Regions from separate parts of the Spiractinospora alimapuensis genome, predicted to be linked through region 2. Evidence: riboswitches for the same ligand, from Rfam matches in the RefSeq annotation. Region 2 holds a riboswitch; the other holds the start of a gene.
The links. Region 2 has a riboswitch for thiamine pyrophosphate ahead of tenA (thiaminase II). Riboswitches for the same ligand answer to the same signal wherever they lie in the genome.

Region 1 (10,819 bases), 680 kb from region 2:
GCGATGAGGACTGGCGAATCCTCGGCTGGGCCAGCTCCTACGCCGCGATCGCCGCCGGAGAACTCGACACGGTGAGCCCCGCCGTCTCCGACCTCACCGGCCGCCCACCCCAATCCATCGAGGGTTTCCTTCGCCACCACCCCACCGCCCTGGCACACGTGGAAATCTGATCGAAGACAAGCCTCTCCCCGCATGCACCTCGTGCTCCGTGCGGGGGGTCTCACCGCTCTCAAGGCGACCGCGCCAAGCACTTGACTTCAAGTTTGGTTCAAGTATCAGAATCTCCGTATCGGAATCGAAGCGGAGGACACTATGCGCGCGGTACAAGCGATCCGGTTCGGCGGCCCGGAGGTCCTGGTCGCCACAGAGCTTCCGGAACCCGACCCGGGACCCGGCGAAGTGGTCGTGGCGGTAGAGGCCGCCAACGTGATCTACCTGGACACCCTGATACGGTCCGGCTCCGCCCAGGACTTCTTCCCTGTCGAGCCACCATACGTGCCCGGGGGGAGTGTCGTGGGGCGGGTCGCCGAGATCGGCGCGGGAGTCGACCCGTCCTGGAAGGGCACCCTCGTGCTCACCCGAACGGACAACGGCGGGTACGCCGAGCGGGTCGTGGTCCCCGAGGCAGGACTGCTCACGGTGCCCCCCGAGCTGAACCCCCAGTACGCCTTGGCGCTGTTGGTCGACGGCGCCACGGCGATGAGCCTGCGGCGGGCGGCGCGGTTCCGCCGCAACGACAGTGTGCTGGTCCTGGCCGCCGCCGGTGGTGCGGCCAATCTTGTCGTGCAGCTCGCCCGCCTCGCGGGGGCGCGGGTGATCGGCGCGGCGTCCAGCCCGAACAAGCGGGAACTGGCCCGGTCCCTGGGCGCGGAGGAGACCGTGGACTACACCGCAGCGGACTGGGTAGACCGGGTCCGTTCCCTCAACGGTGGCGCCGGGGTCGACGTGGTGATCGACGGAGCGGGCGCGGAACTGGGCTCGGCCGCCTTCCCACTGGTGGTCGACGGAGGTCGCTTCGTCAGTTACGGAACCGCCGGGGGTGACTTCGCCGAGGTCGACGCGCAGGAGGCCGCTCGGCGCGGCATCACCGCCCTGGGGCTGTACGACATCCAGGCCCAGGAGGAGCTGGGAATGGGCGACCTGGCCCGACTTGCCCTGGAGGAGGCCCGAAATGGGCGGATCCACCCGCACATCGGGTCGACTCTGCCCCTGGAGCGGGCAGCGGAAGCCCACCGGGACCTGGCCGACCGGCGAGTCGTCGGCAAGGTGCTGCTGGTGCCCTGACACCGTTGCCCCGAGAACGCGCCGAGCGGGGGTCACCAGTGGACCCCCGTTAAGTCGATGCCCCCACGCATCGCCGGGGCCATCGCTCGTACGCGTAGCTGGTGCGCCGACTAACCTGCCGCGTCGTCCCGCGTGCGATCGGACAGGCGGCGGGCGAACTCCGCGGCGGCGGCTCCGGGGTCCGGCGCCTCGGTGATCGCGCGGACCACGACGACGCGGCGGGCGCCCGCGTCGAGGACCTGGTCGAGGTTGTCGAGGTCGATGCCGCCGATGGCGAACCACGGGCGGGTGGTGTTCAGCGTGGCGGCGTGGGAGACGAGGTCGAGGCCGGCCGCGCGTCGGCCCGGTTTGGTGGGGGTGGACCAGACGGGGCCGGCACAGAAGTAGTCCACGGCGTCCTGCTCGGCCGCCGCGGAGGTCAGGTCGGGGGCGTTGGTGGAGCGCCCGATGATCATGTCCGGGCCGACGATGTCGCGGGCGCTCGGCACCGGGAGGTCACGCTGCCCCAGATGGAGGATGTCCGGCCGGACCGCGTGCGCGACGTCCGCACGGTCGTTCACCGCCAGCAGCGCGCTGTGGGCCGCGCAGGCGCGCGCGAACACCTCCAGCGCGGCCAGCTCCTCCACGACGTCCAGGGACCTGTCCCGGAGCTGGACGATGTCGACCCCGGCCGCTAGCACGGTGTCGAGGAACTCGGGCAGGTCACCTTGGTCCCTGCGCGCGTCGGTGCAGAGGTACAACGAGGCACGGCGCAGGCGTTCGCGTGGAGGAGTAGTGGTCACGCCCCCAGGATAGGACGCGGTGGGCCAGCCGCCGCCGCGCGGTCACACCACGCGCCGGTCCCCCGGGGCTAGATGGCCAGGGCCTGGGCGCGGCGCCGGATCTCGGTCCCGCGGTCCTTCGTCAGGGCCTCGATCGGCGTGCCGGGGAGAGTGTCGTCGGCGGTGAAGAGCCACCGCAACGCCTCGCTCTCGGTGAACCCGGCGTCGGCGAGGACGGTGAGCGTACCCGCGAGACCTTTGAGCACCTCGCCGTCGACGATGAAGGCGGCGGGGATCGTGATGGTGCCCCCCTGACGAATCCCCGTCAGCTTGTTGTCCCGCACGAGCTGCTTCACGCGGTTGGGGCTGGTCGACAGGGCCTTGGCGGCGTCGTTCAGGGTGAGCCACTCACCGATGAGCGTCTCGGTGTCATGATCGATCTGTGTCACGTCCCCACTCTTCCACATTCCGGGCCTCCCTACACCTGCCGGAAGCGCCAAAGCCCGCCTCCCGTGGGTGGCACTCCGCATAGTCCCGCCGTTCGACCGACCACCTACGATGGAGGGCGGAACGGACCCGCGGGAGCCGGGCGGAACTCGGCTGAGAGGGAGACTCCACGGTCTCCGACCGCATGAACCTGATCCGGATCATCCCGGCGAAGGAAGTGGTGAACGCGATGACACGAGGCACGACCCCGAACGCGGCGGAGTCGTCGCACCCCGAACCGGAACCCGTCGACACCCTGGTGGTCGGCGCCGGACTGCCCGGACTGGTCACCGCCTGGTTCCGCGCCCGGTCGGGCGCCACGGTCGTGGTCGTCGACGATCACGCACCGAGAGCAGCGTCCCCGGTGGCGGCCGGAATGCTCACGCCCGCCTCGGAGGCGACCTTCGGCGAGGACGCTCTGATGCGCCTGGCCATGCTGTCCCGGGACCGGTTCCTGGACTTCGTCCACGAACTGGAACAAGAGAGCGGGGAGAACGTCGCACACCACCCCGGAGGCACACTCCAGGTCGCGTTCGACACCGACGACCTCGCGGTGCTGACGCGCCTGTTGGAGCTACACGAACGGCTCGGTGTCAAGACCGAACGTCTCACCAGCCGTGAGTGTCGACGACTGGAGCCGATGCTGGCGACCAGCATCCGGGGTGGGATCTTCGCCCCGGAGGACGACTCGGTGGACCCCCGGCGGCTCGCCAAGGCCCTGCGCGTGGCGGCGGAGCGACGTGGGGTCGAGTTCGTCACCGGCCACGCCGCACGATTGGCCGTGTCCGACGGGCGGTGCCACGGCGCCGACCTGGACGACGGACGGGAACTCCGCGCCGCCGCCACCGTGGTGGCCGCCGGGGCGTGGACGTCCTTGCTCGACGGAGTGCCGGCGGACGTGCCGCGGGTCCGCCCGGTCAAGGGCCAGCTCCTGCGGCTGCGTCTCCCGAAGGGCGGAGAGCCACTGGTGACGCGCACGGTGCGTGGACTCGTCCGCGGCACGCCCGTCTACGCGGTCCCCCGGAAGGACGGCGAGGTCGTACTGGGAGCCACCCAAGAGGAGCGGGGGTTCGACGGCGAGGCCACGGCGGGCGGACTGTGGCAGGTACTCCGGGACGGACACGATCTCCTGCCCGGGTTGAGTGAGCTCGACGTCGTGGAGGTCAACGTGGGCATGCGCCCCGCCACGGCGGACAACGCGCCACTTCTGGGCCCCACCCGCGTTCCCGGGCTGTTCCTCGCGACCGGCCACCACAGACACGGGGTGCTCCTCTGTCCGGTGACCGGCGACGTCCTCTCCCACGCCCTGGAGCACGGCCACGTCCCCGACTACGCCGCGGAGTTCGCCGCCACCCGTCACATCGGGTAGGTCGCGCCCACGGAGCGGCCACGACAACGGAGGAAGCACGTATGCGTGTACAGATCAACGGAGCGGAGCACGAGTGGCCCGCGACCACCACGGTGGCGCAGGTCGTGCGTTCGCTGACCGAGGCGTCGTCGGGGATCGCCGTCGCGCTGAACGACACGGTGGTCCCCCGCGCGCAGTGGGAGAACACCGAGTTGAACGAACACGACCGCGTCGACGTCTTGACCGCGGTGCAGGGAGGTTGACGCACCAATGCCCACAACCGCAGCTCCGGAGCAGCCGGACACGGCCGCGGACACATCCGTGGACACGCTGCGCGTCGGGGACGTCGAGTTCTCCTCGCGCCTCATCATGGGGACCGGTGGGGCTCCGAACCTCAGCGTTCTGGGTGAGGCCCTGCGTGCCTCGGAGACCGAGCTGACCACGGTGGCCATGCGCCGGGTGGATCCGGCGACGACAGGTTCGGTGCTGGACGTCCTGCGTGAGCTGGACATCCAGGTCCTGCCCAACACCGCGGGGTGTTTCACCGCGGTCGACGCGATCCGGACCGCGCGGCTGGCCCGTGAGGCCCTGGAGACGAACTGGGTCAAGCTCGAGGTCATCGCGGACGAACACACCCTGCTGCCGGACCCGGTGGAGCTTTTGGACGCCGCCGAACGTCTCGTCGACGACGGGTTCGTGGTCATGGCCTACACCAACGACGACCCGATCATCGCCCGCAGGCTCGAGCAACTGGGCTGCGCGGCGGTCATGCCGTTGGGGTCCCCGATCGGCTCCGGTCTGGGCATCCGCAATCCCCACAACATCGAACTGATCGTGGAGCAGGCCCAGGTTCCGGTCGTTCTCGACGCCGGCATCGGCACGGCGAGCGAGGCGGCCCTGGCGATGGAACTGGGGTGCGACGCCGTGTTGCTCGCCAGCGCCGTCACGCGGGCACAGGAACCGCGCCGTATGGCGTCGGCGATGCGTGACGCCGTTCGGGCCGGCCGGCAGGCGCGACTGGCGGGTCGGATTCCCGCCCGTCGATACGCCTGGGCTTCGTCGCCGCCCGTCGAGGACTGACGCCCGCCAGGAGAGTCGGTGTTCGTCGGCGCGCGGGACGGCGCCGAACGGCCGGGTCGACGCCTGCTGGGCGACGTGCTCCGATGCGGACACGGTCGCTGCCCGCGTCGGAGCACGTTCCTCGCCCCCCAGACCACCGAATCGCGGGAGTCGTCGTCCCAACCGCCCGGCCGCCCCCACTCGAGGTGTCAACCAGGACACGGACCAGCGACGTGGATTCCCCTCCCACTCCCGCGTACTGCGTTGCGGGACTCCTGACGCCGGAGCGTCGGTCGAACGTCCCAGCCACGATCGCGGCGGTCTGGGATCAACTCTAGGCGCACCGCCAAAGTGGAGCCCGGAGTTGGAGCCCTGGATCGGTGAACGGCTCTGGAGCGTCGGTGGGCGGCGTCGTGTACGACGGACGGGGTGGGATCGTCGACGAACGGTCATCACCCGGCCCCGTCGGGGGCCCTTCCCCACACGATGGCCCGTCCGGCGCGCCGCGGCCTCAGTCCGGGCCGCGCGTCTCCCGCACCCCGCCGTGCAGGGTGGCGAGCGCCGCCGGAGCGGAGTTGGGCAGGTTCCTCCGCCACGCGAGTGACAGCCCGACGGCCACCAGGACGACCACAGGCAGCGTGGTGAGGCCCGGGTAGACGGTCAGGGCGCGGAACGCCTGGAGTACCGGTGGGTCCCACAGCGTCACCGTGGCCGTGATTCCCACCAGCAACAGGCCGACGATCATCGCCGCGCCGGCCCCGATGGGGGTCAGGCCGCGCCACCACACCCCCAACAGCAGGACGGGCGCGAGCGTGAACGCGCAGACGTGGAATCCGGCGAGTACGAGCACGAGGATGTCGACGTGCCGCAGCGCCGGAACCCCCCAGATCAGCAGCGGTGGCATCAGGACGGCGCAGGTGGCGCCGGTGCTGTACAGGCGCATCCCGCCGCCGGTCAGACACTGCGAGACGTGACTGCCGACCGCCGACGACACGGCGACGACGACCGCGACCGTCGACACCGCCGCGACCACCAGCAGCACCGCGGTCAACGTCTGGCCGAGGCCTCCTGGCGCCACCCACAGGGGCACCAGGAACATCACCATCGACGTCGTCTCGCCCCACCGCTGCGAAGGGGACGGGGCGAAGGAGTGGGCCAACACCGCGAAGGCGAACGGTAGGACGAGCATGCTCGCGATGAGGGCGAAGGTGACCGTGACCGAGTCACGCGCGGTGGTCGCGTCCCGCGTCCCGTAGTAGCGGAACACGAAGAGCGGCAGCCCGACGACACCGAAGAGTAGCGTCATGGCGATGGAGTAGTGCTCGAGCATGGTGCCACTGGGGATGGCCAACGACTCCCACTCTGCGGAACCGCGCGCGGCGCTCGTCGGTGCGTCGGAGGTCACCGACAGGCCGAGCAGCGACAGCGCGGGGATGGTGAACCCCAGGAACTTCAACCAGAAGCTCAGTGACTGGAAGCCCGCCCCCGCACCCGGACGTCCGGAGCGCAGGATAACGAAGGTGACGGCGGACAGCGCGATCCAGGCGTAGTGCGCGGGCCAGTCAGTGGCCGCCTCAACGACGTCCCCGACGAACCGGAACTGTGCCGTCAGCAGGCACAGGCAGAAGGCGACCACGCAACAGGTGACGATACGTCGCACCTTCCGCGACTCAAGCCGCCACTCCACGAAGTCGGCGAGGCTGAAGGCGCGGCTGCGGCGCAGCGGGCCGGCGACCAGGACCGCGTAGAGCACGAAGCCGACGCCCACGGCGACCACGAGCCACAGGGCGTGCAGACCGTGGGAGTACACGACCGCGGTGAGAACGGCGATCGCCACCGCGCACACATTCTCCCCACACACGGCGGCGGCCGTCGTGACGGACGACACCGCGCGTGGTCCACCGCGTGTTCCGCGTCGCCGGGCCAGGACGGACACCGCCAACACCAACCACACGGCGCCCAGGGCTCCGAGGACACCAAGATTCACGGTCGCGTCGTCGCCACCCATCGATTGTGGGCGAGCAGCAGCGCGACCCCCACGGCGGGGACGAGCCCCACACTGAGACCGACCCACAGTCCGGAGTAGGACGGAACCACCGAGGATACGACGTCGCCCAGGACGGGAGCCACGAACGGCAGGGCGAGGCCGGTGAGGAGGGTGAGGAAGGTGATGGGCATGGCACGGGTGAAGGCACGCGCCACCAGGGACCGCGCGGATCGTTCCCGCCGGTGGACGGACCGTTCGGGTCGACGCGCGCCGGCGGAGGTCACGCGGACCCTACCTTCCCTCAACTCCGGCACCTGACGGCTCACCCCTCCTCGGCTCGGTACAGCAACCGCTCCCGCACTTCACGCGTCTGTCTGCGACTGACCTGCAGAACCTCTTCACCGACGCGGACACTGGCGCGCGTCCCGTCGATCCGGAGCTCGGAGACGTGGCGCGTGGCGACCAGGAGGCTGCGGTGGACGCGCACGAACCCCGCGCCGGTCCACTCACGTTCCAGCGTGCTCAGTGTGCTCCGGATGAGGAAGCCCCCCTCCGCTGTGCGTAGCCGCACGTAGTCCCCTCGCGCCTCGGCGTACCAGATCTCCTGACGCGGGATGAACCGGATCCGTCCCGCGAGCTCCACCGCCACCCGCGGCTGGTCGTCCGCCGGGGCGAGGGTATCGGCGATGCGGTCGAGTGTCCGCGTCAGTCGCGCCTCCTCCAATGGCTTCAGGAGATAGTCAACCGCGTGGAGCTCGAACGCGGCAACCGCGAAGTCCTCGTGCGCCGTGACGAAGACGACCGCGGGTGGGGAGGGCAGGTTGTTGATGAATCGGGCGAGATCGACGCCGCTGGGGCCCGGCATTCGTATGTCGAGGAAGAGGACGTCGAAGCGGTGCCCGGTGGACACCGTGTCGCCGACCAGTCGCATCGCGTTGGTCGCGTCGCCCGCCATCGCGACGGAGTCCACCCGGGGGTCTCGCCGGAGCAGGTAGACCATTTCCTCAAGCGCGGGAACCTCGTCATCCACCGCGAGGACACGGATCATGGACCGAGCATGGCGACCCGGCAGGGCCGGCGCAACCGGTTCGGAGCCCTAAAGCCCAAACTCGGCGATCCTGGGCCCACCAACCACCCGAATCGCCACGCGACGCTGGTTCGACCGACGCATTATTCGACGACGGCGGGCAGGAACTTCGGAATCCGAAGCCGCACCTTCGTTCCGGCGCCCACTCCCGTCTCCACGATCAGGCCGTAGGTGTCCCCGAACATACTGCGCAGACGCGCGTCCACGTTGCCCAGCCCGATGCCGTGCCCCGAGGGGACCTCCCCGGCCAGAATGTCGCCCACCTGCGCCGGCGCCATCCCCACGCCGTCGTCCTCGACACTGAGATGCGCCTCCGCCCCCGCGTCGCGGGCCGTCACGATGACGTGGCCGGCGTCCGCGCGTCCCTCCATGCCGTGCCGAATCGCGTTCTCCACCAACGGCTGCAGGCACAGGAACGGAACCTGTGCGCTGAGGATCTCCGGCGCGATCCGCATCGTGCACTGGAGCCGCTCGCCGAACCGGGCCCGCTCCAGCGCGAGGTAGCGGTCGATGGAGCGGAGTTCCTCGTCCAGGGTGGTGAGCTGGCGAGTGCCGCGGAACGCGTAGCGGGCGAACCCGGCGAAGTCCAACAACAGGCGACGCGCCCGCTCGGGGTCGGTGCGCACGAACGAGGCGATGGTGGTCAGACAGTTGTAGATGAAGTGTGGTGAGATCTGGCTGCGGAGGGCCCGTAGTTCGGCCTCGGCCAACCGGGTGCGCGCCCGGTCCAGCTCGGCCAGTTCCATCTGCTGCGACGCCCACCGCGCCACCTCGCTCAGCGCACGCGCCATCTGGTTGGAGGGCCCGGGGCCCAACGCGAGGATCGCTCCGGACATCTGGCGCTCGGTCACCACGGGGGCCACGACCGCGGTTCTCACCTCACAGCGCGGGTTGCCGCAGCCGATGTGGTCCACGACGCAGGTCCGTCGGTTCCGTAACGCCGGCTCGATCCACTCGGCGACCTCCGCGGAGTGTTCGGACCCCACCCCGGACCAGGCGAGCACGTCCCGTTCGTCGGTGACGGCCACGGCCGTCGCCCCGAGCACGTCGTGCAGATGGCGGGCGACCCTGCGGGCGGTCTCCTGGCGCAGGCCGTCGCGGAACGCGGGCGACACCAGCTCCAAGGCGTGCAGCACCGCGAACGTACGTTCCGCGTCACTGCGGTTGCGCGCCCGACGCAGCAGGACCGAACACCAGACGAGCGCCACGACGCAGGCCAGTGTGCTGAACGCGAGAAACCCCGTTAAGTACTGCATCCGGCAAAGCTAACGGCCCCACCCGACAAATGTGGCGGAACCACGGACCTGGCCCCCGCCGACCTCCCTCGGGCGCCCGCCACGGGAGAGCTCACGGTTCGCGGGCCGACGGCGGTTCGCTCGGTTCCTCCTGGTAGGCGTAGCGCTGTTCCGACCAGGGGTCGGCACGATTGTGATAACCCCGTTCCTCCCAGAACCCGCGGCGATCCGCGCGCAGGTACTCGATCTCCCGCACCCACTTCACGCTCTTGTAGCCATAGAGGTGGGGAACGACGAGCCGCAGCGGGTGGCCGTGTTCAGGCTCGAGACGGTGCGCCCCCCGGTGCGTCGCCAGGAGGGTGGTGTCGGCCAGGAAGTCCACCATCCGCAGGTTCGCGCTGTACCCGTACTCCCCCCACACCATGACGTGGGTGGCCTCGCCGTCGGGTGGACAGAGGTCGACGATGGTCGCCACTGACACCCCCGACCAGTCCACCGCGGGAACCGTGAGACGGGTCACGCAATGGAAGTCGGCGACCAGGCCGACGCGGGGCAAGGAGTCCACGTCGTCCCAGGACAGCCGAACATCGCCGTCACCAGTGCTGCCGTGGATCCGCAGGTCCCACCTCTGGGGGCGAAACGTGGGCACGGGTCCGTAGTGCAGTGCCCCCCAGTCCTGGGCGACGACCTGCCCGGGCGGGAGCGATGCCTGCGCCTGTCTCCTCGTGTCCGCCGCCATGGGCCAATCCTGCCACCACCGTGACACGCCCACCGAACCCCCCACCGTCAATCCCGAACCGCCCACGCCTCCGGGGTTCCCGGGGGCCGCAGCCGAGGGACGGTCCCGTGGCGTTGCGGATTTGACGGCGGGATGCGCTATAGTCCGTAACCATGCACCGCAACTTCTGGTTCTTTTATGGCTACCGGCCCTTGGCTTGGACGGTCGCCGCCAGACGCTTGCGCTGACAGACGACATCGAAGAGCCCCGGGCCGTTGGCCCGGGGCTCTTTTGCGTTCACGCAAGACCCAACAGGAACAGGACAGCGACATGGTCATCGTCATGGCTCCCGAGGCCACATCCTCCGACATCGACGCGGTGACGGATCTCGTCACCGCGGCCGGTGGCGAGGCGTTCGTCAGCCGCGGCGTGCGGCGGACGATCATCGGTCTGGTCGGGGATGCGGCGGAGTTCGCCTCCCTGGACCTGAGGGCCAAGCCGGGCGTGAGTGACGTCCTGCGGATCACCGCGCCTTACAAGCTGGTCAGCCGGGAGAACCAGCCGCAGCGGTCCGTGGTCGAGGTCGCGGGGGTGCCGATCGGTGGGGACGCCGTGACGCTGCTGGGCGGTCCGTGCGCGGTGGAGACCCCGCAACAGACCCTCGAGGCCGCGCGCATGGCCCAGTCGGCGGGCGCGGCCGTACTGCGCGGAGGTGCCTTCAAGCCTCGGACGTCGCCCTACGCCTTCCAGGGCCTGGGTGAGGCGGGCCTGGAGATCCTGGCCGAGGTCCGCGCCACGACCGGGATGCCCATCGTGACGGAGGTCGTCGACGTGCGCGACGTCGACTTGGTCGC
Region 2 (10,819 bases):
GCTGCGGTTTGGAGTCAACTTCGGAGGAGTCGACGTTGAGGACTGGCGGACTTTCTGCCGGGACAGTGAGCGTCTGGGATTCGACGTCGTGCACACCGCGGACCACCTTGGCGTCGGGTCACCGTTCGCCATGCTGGCCACAGCCGCGGAGGTCACGAACACGGTGCGGCTGGGAACGCTCGTGGTGAACACGGCGTTCTGGAACCCGGCGATGCTCGCCCGCGAGGCGGCGACCGTGGACCGGTTGTCGGGGGGACGACTCGAACTGGGGTTGGGCGCGGGGCACATGAAGTCGGAGTTCGACGCCGCGGGGATTCCGTGGCCGTCGCACGCCGAGCGCATGGACCACCTCGAGCACACGATCGCGGAGCTGGATCGGCTCTTCGCGCAGGACGGACAGTCACCGCTGCCACGCCAGGTACCCCACCCACCGTTGCTGATCGGCGGTCACGGCAACCGGGCGCTGGACGTGGCGGCGCGGCACGCCAACATCATCGGCTTCAGCGGAGCGATCCACGCCCCGGGCAAGCCGCCGGGCACGTTCCTGCTCGCCTCCTACGAGCAGACGCGGCAACGAGTGGAGTACGTCCGGCAGCGGTCCGGCACGCGGGCGGAGTCGCTGGAGTACAACGTGCTGCTGCAGGCAGTGTTCACCACGGACGACGCCGAGGCCTCAGCCGCGGACCTGGCGGATCGCTTCGGTGCGACCGGGCTGGACACCGCGGAGAAAGTGTTGGAGAACCCCTACGTTCTGGTCGGCTCCCCCGAGGAGAACGCCCGGAAGCTGCTGGATCTGCGGGACACGTTCGGGTTCGGTTACTTCAGTACCCACGGGCCGTTCCGGGACGCGCTGGCGGAGGTGATTCCGCACGTCCGTCGGCTGGAGGCGGAGGCCGCGGTACCGACCACCTAGGTCGTGTGGGTGGTGGCCGACACCGCTTCGGCCACCACCCAGGGTCGTGCGATGCTGATGTCATGGCCGCCGAGCACCCGTCCGTCCACGAGTTCGAGTCGCACCGTGCCCGACTCCTCTCCCTCGCCTACCGAATGCTCGGCTCGGCGGTGGAGGCCGAGGACGTGGTGCAGGACACCTACCTTCGCTGGCACGCGGCTGAGAAGGAGGCCGTCGACAATCCGGCGGCGTGGTTGACGACGGTGCTGATGAACGCGTGTCGTACCCGACTGACCTCGGCCCGTGCCCGCCGCGAGGTCTACGTGGGGCCCTGGCTGCCCGAGCCCGTGCTCACCGGGCCCGTCGTGTCGGGCGTGCTGGATCCGCAGGAGACCGCGGAGCGACGAGAATCGGTCTCACTGGGCTTTCTCGCCCTCCTGGAACGGCTCACCCCGAGCGAACGCGCCGTGTTCGTGCTCCGGGAGGCCTTCGGACACACGCACCAGGAGATCGCGTCGATCCTGGGCGGTACGGAGGCGAGTTCCCGGCAGCTCCTGCGTCGGGCCAGGGAGCGACTGGCGGGGGACCGGCGCCGGTTCGCCCCCTCGGACCAGGACTCCCGGGACATCGTGGCGCTCTTCCTGGACGCGGCCAACGGCGGAAGCCTGTCGGCGTTCGAGAAGCGGCTCGCCGACGACGTGGTCGCCACCTCCGACGGCGGTGGGCAGGTCACGGCCGGACGGCGCCCGGTGGTCGGCGCGGATCGTGTCACCCGGTTCCTCGCCGGCTTCATCCGTCTCGCCGAGACCCGCGGCTACGCGGTCACGACGGCTCCCTTCGCGGACGCTCTGGCTCTGACCTTCTCGCCCGAGGGACGGTCCGTCGCCGTGGCCACCGCCGCCGAGATCAACGGAGCCCACGGACTCCTCACCCTCGCCGACGGCGCCGCCCTGTTGGTGCAGCAGTTCACGTTCCTCGACGGCGAGGTGACCCACGTCCTCAACGTGGCCAACCCCGAGAAACTCGCCTACGTCTCGCGCCAGCTCCGCGAGCTGACCCCCTCCTGATCGGGACCGGTCCGGCCGATAGGGTCGGACAAAACGGGCGCGGGGTGCGCCGATCGCGACCACTCGACCGCGGTTGGCGCTGAGAGAACACCCGTCGAACCTGATCTAGATCACGCTAGCGAAGGGACCGCCGCAATGGGGTTTTGCGCTGAGGTGTGGCACGCCACGAAGGCCACACGGGACGCGATGGACGACCTGCCGTTCGTCAAGGGGCTGGGGGACGGGACCCTGCCACGGCGGAAGTTCGAGTACTACATGACGCAGGACGCCCTCTACCTCCGGGGATTCGGCCGCGCGCTGGCCGCCGCGGCCTCGAAGGCCGACCACTCCGACGAGATCGCGTTCTTCGCCAAGGCCGCCCACGACGCCATCGTCGTGGAGAGCTCCCTGCACGAGGGCAACGTCGGCGCGGTCGCCGAGGACCTCCAGCCCTCACCGACCTGCAACGCCTACACGTCCTACGTTCTGTCCCTGGCCCAGACCCAGGGCTACGCCGAACTCGTGGCGGGCGTGCTGCCGTGCTTCTGGGTGTACTGCGACGTCGGCGACCGCCTCATGGCCAAGGCCGGTGACCTCACCGGCCATCCCTACGCGGACTGGATCGCCACCTACGCCGACGAGGACTTCGCCAAGGCCACCGAACAGGTCAAGACGATCGCCGACCGGCTGGCCGACCGCGCCGACGACTTCACCGTCTCCCGCATGCGCGAGGCGTTCCTGCGGGCCACCACCTACGAGTGGATGTTCTGGGACGCCGCCTGGCGCGAGGAGACCTGGCCGATCTGACGGTCGATCGGACCGGCCTCCAGGCCCAACGAAGGCGCGACGGCGCTCGGGCGACGTGAGTTAGGGTCGCGGTACCCGCGTCGTCCGAGCTGTCCGGAGGCCCATGGCGTTGTCCAGTTCCACAGGACCAGCCCCCGAACCGGCGGCGTCGCTGCCGAACTGGCTCGCCGCACCACCCGGAGGATGGACGGCCGACGACCTCGACCACCTCCCCGGGGCGGCTCCCCGCCATGTCGAACTCCTCGACGGGGTGCTCGTGGTGCGGTGGGTCCAGCGGTCCTTCCACGCCCGGGTGATGATGCGCTTGGGGGCCGCGCTCGATGCGGCGGCCCCTCCCGGCGTGCGTGTCGAGCCGGAGATGACGATCAAGCTGGGCCATCGGCAACGCCCGGAGCCGGACGTTGTGGTGTTCCACGAGCCGGTGCGGGACGCGAGCCGGACCTATCTCCTGCCCGAGGACGTCCTGCTGGTCGTGGAGATCGTCTCCCCGGAGTCGGAGGAACGTGACCGCGAGACCAAACCACTGAAGTACGCCAAGGCGGGGATCCGGCACTTCTGGCGGGTCGAAGAGGAGAACGCGAGGCCGGTGGTGCACGTCTACGAGCTCGACGACACCACCGGCCAGTACGTCGCCACTGGCATCGAACGCGGCCGGCTCCGCCTCTCCGTCCCCTTCGCCGTGGACATCGACGTGCGCGCCCTGTACTGAAGGGCCCCTCACCCGCCGACCACCAACAGCACCTTTCCCGCGGCGGCGCGCTGCTCGAGGAGGATGTGCGCGTCGACGGCGCGGTCCAGCGGAATGGTGAGCGCGATCAGCGGCGTGAGCTCCCCGCGTCGCACGAGGTCCAGGGCGCGGCGGGTCAGGCGTTGTTCGTCGTCGCGCGGCGCCGCGCACCCGACGAGTCGACGCATGCCGATCCCGCGCGCCGCCGCCTCCCGCTCGTCGACGTCGACGGCCGGTCCGTCGCAGACTCCGTAGGACACGAAGGTCCCGCCGTCGGCGAGGGTCGAGTAGGCGATCTCGGCCAGCCGACCGCCGGTTCCGTCGACGACGACCGAGGCTCCCGCGCCGTCGGTGACGTCTCGAACCCGGTCGGCCCAGCCCGCTTGGGAGTAGTCGACGACGGCCTCCGCGCCCAGCGCGCGGACCCGGTCCAGCTTCAGCCGTCCCGACGCGGCGCCCACCACACGGGTGCCGGCGGCACGGGCCAACTGGACCACCAGACTGCCCGCGCCGCCGCAGGCCGCCGTGACGAGGACCCACTCGCCGGCGCGGAACGCCGCGGTGTCGCTGGCCCAGCACGCCGTGGCGCCGTCGGAGAGGACCGCGAGGGCCGACTCGTGCGGCATCCCGGTGGGATCTCGATCAGTGAGCTCTCCGGGGCGACGGCGCGCTCGGCGTAGCCACCGATCCCGATGTCGGCGATGACGTCCCGACCCAGCCATTCCGGCGCGACGTGGGCGCCGATTCGGCGCACCGTTCCCGCGACGCCGCTGCCCGGTACGTAGGGCGGGCGGACGTCGAGGAGGTCGTCGCACCGTCCGGCCCGCAGGAGTGTGTCCACGTACATCACGTTGGCGAAGGACACGTCGATGAGCGCCTGGTCGGGCCCGGGCACCGGATCGCTCACCAGCTCGCTGACCAGGTTTCCCGGCCAGCCGAACTCCCTCACGCGAATCGCGCGCATCGACTCCACCGCCTTCGTTCCCACTCCGTGTCGTGCCTTGAGCCTTCAACATCAAGTCCGGTTGAGGTCAAGCGCGTGGGGGAGGGAGGTCAATGACCCGCGTCACGCTCGACCGCCCTGGTCAGCCGCGTCCCTCGACGTAATTCAGATCACGGCGAGATAACGGGAATGTTCGGACTGTCTGCCCGGGTCGTGGTGTTGCACGTCGAGTATGCGGAGCCCCAAGCGCGCGTCCGTATCTCTTCCACTTCCACGCACCCCGGATTCGGAGCGTTGATGACGCACGTCCTCACCCGACCCGCACCGCCTCGGCAACGCCAGCACCAGCACCAGCGGTCCGAGGAGACACCCGCGCCCAAGCGGCGCTCGGTGGCCTTCCTCGTGTTCGTGCTGGGCATGTTGACGGCGGTGGGTCCGTTGGCGACCGACCTCTACCTTCCCGCGTTCCCCGAGATCGCCACCGACCTCGGGGCGCCGCAGTCCCAGATCCAACTCACCCTGACCGCGATCATGGTCGGCATCGCGCTCGGCCAACTGGTGATCGGGCCGATGAGCGACGCGGTGGGGCGACGCATGCCGCTCCTCGTCGGCAGCTCGATCTTTGCGCTCACCTCGTTCCTGTCGGTCGTCGCCACCGACGCCGACACCCTGATCCTGCTCCGCTTCCTGCAGGGCCTCTCCGGCGCGGCCGGTGCCGTGGTGTCGCGGGCCATCGTGCGGGACCTCTTCACCGGGGAGCGGGCCGCGCGGTTCTTCTCCCGTCTGATCCTCCTCGTGGGGCTCGCCCCCATGCTGGGACCGATCCTCGGGGCCCAGCTCCTGCTGGTCGGCCCGTGGCAGCTCTCCTTCGTGGTGTTGGGTGTCGCGGGGCTGGTCTCGGCCGGACTGGTCGCGTTCGTTTTGCCGGAGTCCCTGCCCAGAGCCCAGCGGCAACCCCTGCGGCTCGGTGCGGCCAGCCGCGTGTTCCTGGACCTCCTGCGCGACGCGCGGTTCGTGGTCCCGGCACTCACGCTGGCGCTCAGCTTCTCGATGACCTTCACCTACGTCGCGTCGTTCTCCTTCGTCTCCCAGACGGAGCTCGGAGCGACGCCGCAGCAGTACAGCCTGATCTTCGCGGTGAACACGATCGCCATGGTGCTGGGAACCCAGGTCAACGCGGCGTTGATCAACCGGATCCCCATGTCGCGGCTCCTGTTGGGCGGCCTGGTCGGCGCGCTCGTCAGCGTCGTGGCGCTCGCCGCCATCACGGTGAGCGGGGGAGGGCTGCTGAGTGTCTCCGTGGCGCTGCTCGCCATGATGTTCAGTACGGGCTTCATCTCGCCGAACGCGACGACCATCGCCCTGTCGAGTCAGCCGCAGTCCCGCGCCGGTAGCGCGTCCGCGCTGTTGGGGTCGGTCCAGTTCGCCCTGGGCGGCGGGCTGTCGGCGCTCGCCGGGATGACCGCCCACGGAGAGGCGTCCCTGGGGAGCATGACGGTCGTGATGTTCGGGACCATCGTCGCCGCGACCGGGCTCCTAGGACACGGCCTCCTCCGGGCCCGCCGTCTCGCCCACGCCTGAGGTGGGGCCACTGGCGACCCGACGCAACAGACGGGTCAGGGTGCGCCGCTCCGCCTCGTCCAACGGCGCCAGCACGTCGTCCTGGGCGGTGTGCACCTCGGCGGCGAGCCGCTCGTACAGGGCGAGGCCGCGGCGGGAGGGTCGGAGCACGACCCTGCGGCGGTCTCCGGCGTCGGCGTCACGGTAGGCGAGGGCCTGGGTGGCGAGCCGGTCCGCGATCCGCGTGGTCGTCGCACCGGTGAGACCGAGAACCGTCGCCAGGGCGGACATCGTCGGAGCGTCCCGAGTGCTCAGCATCTCCAGCATGCGCCACTGGTCGACGGTCAGGCCGAACTCCCGCACCACGCGCTCCGCCCGCCGATCCAGCTCGGCGGCGACGTGTCGCAGGACGAGGGGATCGACCGGGGACGTCACGGTCTGCTGGCTCATCGTCCCCCTCTGCACTCGCTCTTGATCACAGTATTTCCGTCCGAGAAGATTCCAACCGGCGAGAACCTAGCATCCCGGCGCGCGCCCGGGACACGCGGGTCGCCATCTTGGTGGTCGCGAACGGAAGGAAGCGGACGTGGACTGTCGCTGCCCCACGCACGAACCGTCCCGCACCGACGCCGACTTTCCCGTCGGCGTGGTGATCCCACTGCGCGGCCCCGCGGGGATCTTCGGCCCCTCCTGTGAGGCGGTGACCGAGGTCGCGGTCGCGGAGGTCAACGCCGACGGTGGGGTCCTGGGTCGCGCGGTCCGTCCCGTCGTCATCGACGGCGGTGCCCCTCCGTCCGAGGTGGCCGCCACGGTGAGCTCCCTGGTCCGGTCGGGCGCGATCCACGCCGTCACGGGTTGGCACATCTCCCAGGTGCGCCAACACCTGGTTCCGGTCGTGACCGGGCACGTCCCCTACGTCTACACCTCCCTGTACGAGGGAGGGGAGAGCGCCAACGGCGTCTTCTGCTCCGGGGAGACCCCTCCCGACCAGATCGCGCCGGCGCTGCGGTGGATGCGGGCGGAACTCGGTATGCGCCGGATCTTCCTCGTCGGCGACGACTACGTCTGGCCGAGGGGAACCGCGCGGGCCGTTCGCTCCTACGCCCAGCGGCTGGGGGTTCGGCTGGTGGGGGAGAGCTTCGTCCCCCTGGGCACCCACGACTTCCGGTCGGTGCTCACACGGATCTCCCGCAGCCGCCCCGACACGGTCCTGATGCTCCTCGTGGGTCAGGACGCCGTGCACTTCAACCGCGAGTTCGCCGCGTGGGGGCTGCACGACTCCATCCGCCGCCTCAGTCCGCTGATGGAGGAGAACATGCTCCTCGGCAGCGGCCCGGAGTCGACCAGCGGGTTGTTCGTGGCCGCCGCCTACTTCCGGTCCCTGGCGACGGCCTCGGCCATGGACCTCACCTCCGCCTACGCGCGGATGCACGGCCCCACCGCGCCCGCCCTCAACAACATGGCGGAGTCCTGCTTCGAGGGGATCATGGCCCTCAGCGCACTGGCGCGCCGCGCGGGCACCATCCAGGCCGAACGGCTGGCCGCGGTGGGCGATCAGGTCGGCTACGACGGCCCGCGCGGGACCATGCAGATATCCCGCGCCCACGTACGCCAGCCCGTCTACCTGGCCAACGCCGAGGGCACGTCCTTCGACATCATCACCCGACTCTGACACACCCCGGAGAAGATCACCGAACCTGCTTGACTTTTCCTTTCATTTGATTCATTTTCAACTGAAAGGAGATGGTCATGGTCGATTACCTCTACCGGTGTCCCGAGGGGCACGAAACCACACACGCCGCGGCGATGGGTGACGCCGCGCCGCGCGCGTCCTGCCACTGCGGCCAGGACGCGCGGCGGGCGTTCACCGCCCCGATGCTGGGCGGGGCGCGTCGCGCCAGCCACGGCGCGATCGAACGGGCGCAGGCGAGCGCGGAGAACCCCGCCGTCGTCCGGTCCGCACCCACCGTGAGCGCCCCAGCCGCGCCAACAGACCCCCGCCACGCGATGCTCCCTCGCCCCTAGGCGGCGGCCATGGTCGCCACCGGCCTCTTCTACGTCGGCGCCGTTCTCGTGGTCAACGGGCTGATGCTGCTGGGCACCATCAGCCCCCGCGCCGCCGCCCCCCTCAACCTCTTCGTCGGAACCCTCCAGGTCGTCGGCCCCACGGTCCTCCTCATCCAGAACGGCGACACCGCGTCGGTTCTGGAGGCCGCCCCGCTGTACCTCTTCGGGTTCACCTACCTCTGGGTCGGGATCAACGCGATCACCGACTGGGACCCGCGCGGGCTGGGATGGTTCTCGCTGTTCGTGGCGCTCAGCGCGATCGCCATGTCGCTGCAGTCCGCGGTACTGGCCGGCGACTGGCCCTTCACCGTGATCTGGCTGTACTGGGCCGTCCTGTGGTTCCTCTTCTTCCTCGTCCTGGGGCGCGGCAACAGCGGCCTCGCCCCCTTCACGGGCTGGTTCGCCATCGTCACCGGCACCGTCACCGCGGCCTTCCCCGGCGCGCTCCTCGTCGTCGGCCTGTGGCCGGACACGCCCGCGACGGCCCTCGTGCTGCTTCTGCTCGGAGTGGCCGCCGTCGGCGCACTGTGGTTCTCCCCAGTGCGAAACCCAGAAATGAACCGAGAACCGTCCTAACGCGGAAGCGAGAACACCCATGCCCGAGGTCCTGTTCAGTCACGACCCGTCGACCACCATGGCCCAGCAACGCGTCGCGGGCCACAACCGGTGGCACCCGGAGATCCCGCCCGCCGCCACCGCCCGCTCCGGACAGGAGTTCCGGGTGGAGTGTCGGGAGTGGACCGACGGTCAGATCGGCAACAACGACTCCGCCAACGACGTCCGCGACGTGGACCTCGACCGGTGCCACATGCTCAGCGGACCGATCGCTGTGGAGGGTGCCGAGCCCGGTGACCTGCTCGTCGTCGACATCCTGGACCTGGGTCCCATCCCCCAACAGGAGGGGCCCGTCTGCGGCCAGGGTTGGGGATACAGCGGGATCTTCTCCAAGGTCAACGGCGGCGGTTTCCTCACCGACTACTATCCCGAGGCCTACAAGGCGATCTGGGACTTCCACGGACAGGAGACGACCTCCCGACACGTGCCCGGTGTTCGGTTCACCGGCATCACCCACCCGGGCCTGATGGGCGTGGCCCCCTCGGCCGAGCTGCTCGCCTCCTGGAACGGCCGCGAGCGGGACCTGATCGCCACCAACCCCACACGGGTGCCACCGCTGGCTCTGCCGCCCCTGGAGAACGGAACCCTCCCGGGGCGCGCCGTGGGGGACGCCGCCCAGCGCGTCGCCGCCGACGGCGCCCGCACCGTGCCGCCACGCGAGAACGGCGGCAACCACGACATCAAGAACCTCACCCGCGGCGCCCGCGTCTTCTATCCCGTCCACGTCCCCGGCGCGTTGCTGTCAATGGGCGACCTGCACTTCAGCCAGGGCGACGGCGAGATCAACTTCTGCGGCGCGATCGAGATGGGCGGCTTCATCGACCTGCGCGTCGAGGTCATCAAGAACGGCATGGACACCTACGGCGTGCACCGCAACCCCGTCTTCTTCCCCGGCCGCGTGGAACCCCGCTACTCCGAGTTCCTGTCCTTCATCGGGATCTCCGTCGACCACCGGGACAACACCAACCTCTACATGGACGCCACCGAGGCCTACCGCAACGCCTGCCTCAACGCCATCGAGTACCTCAAGAAGTGGGGCTACACCGGCGAGCAGGCCTACCTGATCCTCGGCACCGCACCCATAGAAGGCCGCGTCAGCGGTGTTGTGGACATCCCGAACGCCTGCTGCTCCCTTTACCTGCCCACCGAGATCTTCGAGGACGACATCCGCCCCGGCCACGGCAACCCCGTGAAGAAGGACCGCGGCCAGGTCTGCGTCACCTCCTAGCTTCCATGTCACGACCACCCCGCACGTGCGTTAGAGTTAAGACAACACACCGACGCGGGGTGGAGCAGTTCGGTAGCTCGTTGGGCTCATAACCCAAAGGTCGCAGGTTCAAATCCTGCCCCCGCTACGAGATAAGTGCAGGTCGAGGCCCGGTTCACGGAAGTTCGTGAACCGGGCCTCGTGCGTGTGACAGCAGTTTGACGGCAAGACCGGGCGTCATCTGGCGGTCGTGGATGTTCAATTCTGGCCGCGTGGGGTCGTCACGGGCTCGAGTCCTGACCCCGCGATGAAAACGAGTGTGGGCCTGGTCTGACCAGGCCCACACGTTTGTTGGGAATCTACTCGTAGCCCCAGAAGTCGAAGATCGCGTTGGCGACGTCGGTGTGCTCCAGGTAGGCGCCGCGCACGGCGTCGTCGTGGGTGGAGTAGTGCTCGATGCGTGAGGCTCCGGGGCCGGAGGCGTAGAGCGGGACGAGGGAGTTGGTGTGGTCCCCGCTGTGCCAGGAGTGCTCCGGCAGTGAACCGGACTCGCCGGTCATGGGGGTCCAGGCGTCTCCGGCTCCGGGGCCGGCGAGATACCCCGTCTCGTGGTCCGCCGTGACCACGACCAGGGTCTCCTGCCAACTGCTCTCCTGCTCGACCCAGTCGACCACGGTGTCCACCGCCTCATTGAAGGCGATCTGTTCCTCGATGAGGCGGCCCATCTCGTTCCCGTGGCCCGCCCAGTCGATGGCCCCACCCTCGACCATGAGGAACATTCCCTCGTCGGAGGCGTTGTCGAGGACGTTGAGCGCCCCGGCCGTCATGTCCGACAGGCTGGGCACGTTCTCGTTGTCCGGCGCCGTGTACGGCTCGGCCCCGTCGATGGGGTTGCCTTCCGAGTCACGGTCCGGTCCGCTGCGGTCGTACTGGAGCGTCGTGGCGGCCTGGGCCA

Region 1: another riboswitch for thiamine pyrophosphate. It lies ahead of thiO (glycine oxidase ThiO); the one in region 2 lies ahead of tenA (thiaminase II).

Annotation. Positions count from the first base shown of each region.
Region 1 is NZ_CP072467.1:1,166,629-1,177,447, forward strand. It holds gene J4H86_RS05390 (SDR family oxidoreductase) at 1-170, shown strand, start outside; gene J4H86_RS05395 (zinc-binding dehydrogenase) at 313-1,284, shown strand; gene thiE (thiamine phosphate synthase) at 1,395-2,066, opposite strand; gene J4H86_RS05405 (Rv2175c family DNA-binding protein) at 2,135-2,494, opposite strand; TPP riboswitch at 2,614-2,727, shown strand; gene thiO (glycine oxidase ThiO) at 2,722-3,900, shown strand; gene thiS (sulfur carrier protein ThiS) at 3,942-4,142, shown strand; gene J4H86_RS05420 (thiazole synthase) at 4,150-4,959, shown strand; gene J4H86_RS05425 (sodium:solute symporter family transporter) at 5,450-6,925, opposite strand; gene J4H86_RS05430 (hypothetical protein) at 6,922-7,209, opposite strand; gene J4H86_RS05435 (LytR/AlgR family response regulator transcription factor) at 7,248-7,973, opposite strand; gene J4H86_RS05440 (sensor histidine kinase) at 8,096-9,268, opposite strand; gene J4H86_RS05445 (molybdopterin-dependent oxidoreductase) at 9,360-9,986, opposite strand; gene aroF (3-deoxy-7-phosphoheptulonate synthase) at 10,296-10,819, shown strand, end outside.
Region 2 is NZ_CP072467.1:489,685-500,503, reverse strand. It holds gene J4H86_RS02210 (TIGR03621 family F420-dependent LLM class oxidoreductase) at 1-913, shown strand, start outside; gene sigJ (RNA polymerase sigma factor SigJ) at 976-1,959, shown strand; TPP riboswitch at 1,990-2,104, shown strand; gene tenA (thiaminase II) at 2,095-2,745, shown strand; gene J4H86_RS02195 (Uma2 family endonuclease) at 2,849-3,454, shown strand; gene J4H86_RS02190 (zinc-binding dehydrogenase) at 3,463-4,098, opposite strand; partial or broken gene J4H86_RS27560 (NADPH:quinone reductase) at 4,164-4,319, opposite strand; gene J4H86_RS02185 (multidrug effflux MFS transporter) at 4,713-5,996, shown strand; gene J4H86_RS02180 (MarR family transcriptional regulator) at 5,952-6,425, opposite strand; gene J4H86_RS02175 (substrate-binding domain-containing protein) at 6,562-7,647, shown strand; gene J4H86_RS02170 (FmdB family zinc ribbon protein) at 7,725-8,000, shown strand; gene J4H86_RS02165 (AmiS/UreI family transporter) at 8,010-8,618, shown strand; gene fmdA (formamidase) at 8,638-9,885, shown strand; tRNA gene J4H86_RS02155 (tRNA-Met) at 9,939-10,012, shown strand; gene J4H86_RS02150 (alkaline phosphatase) at 10,224-10,819, opposite strand, start outside.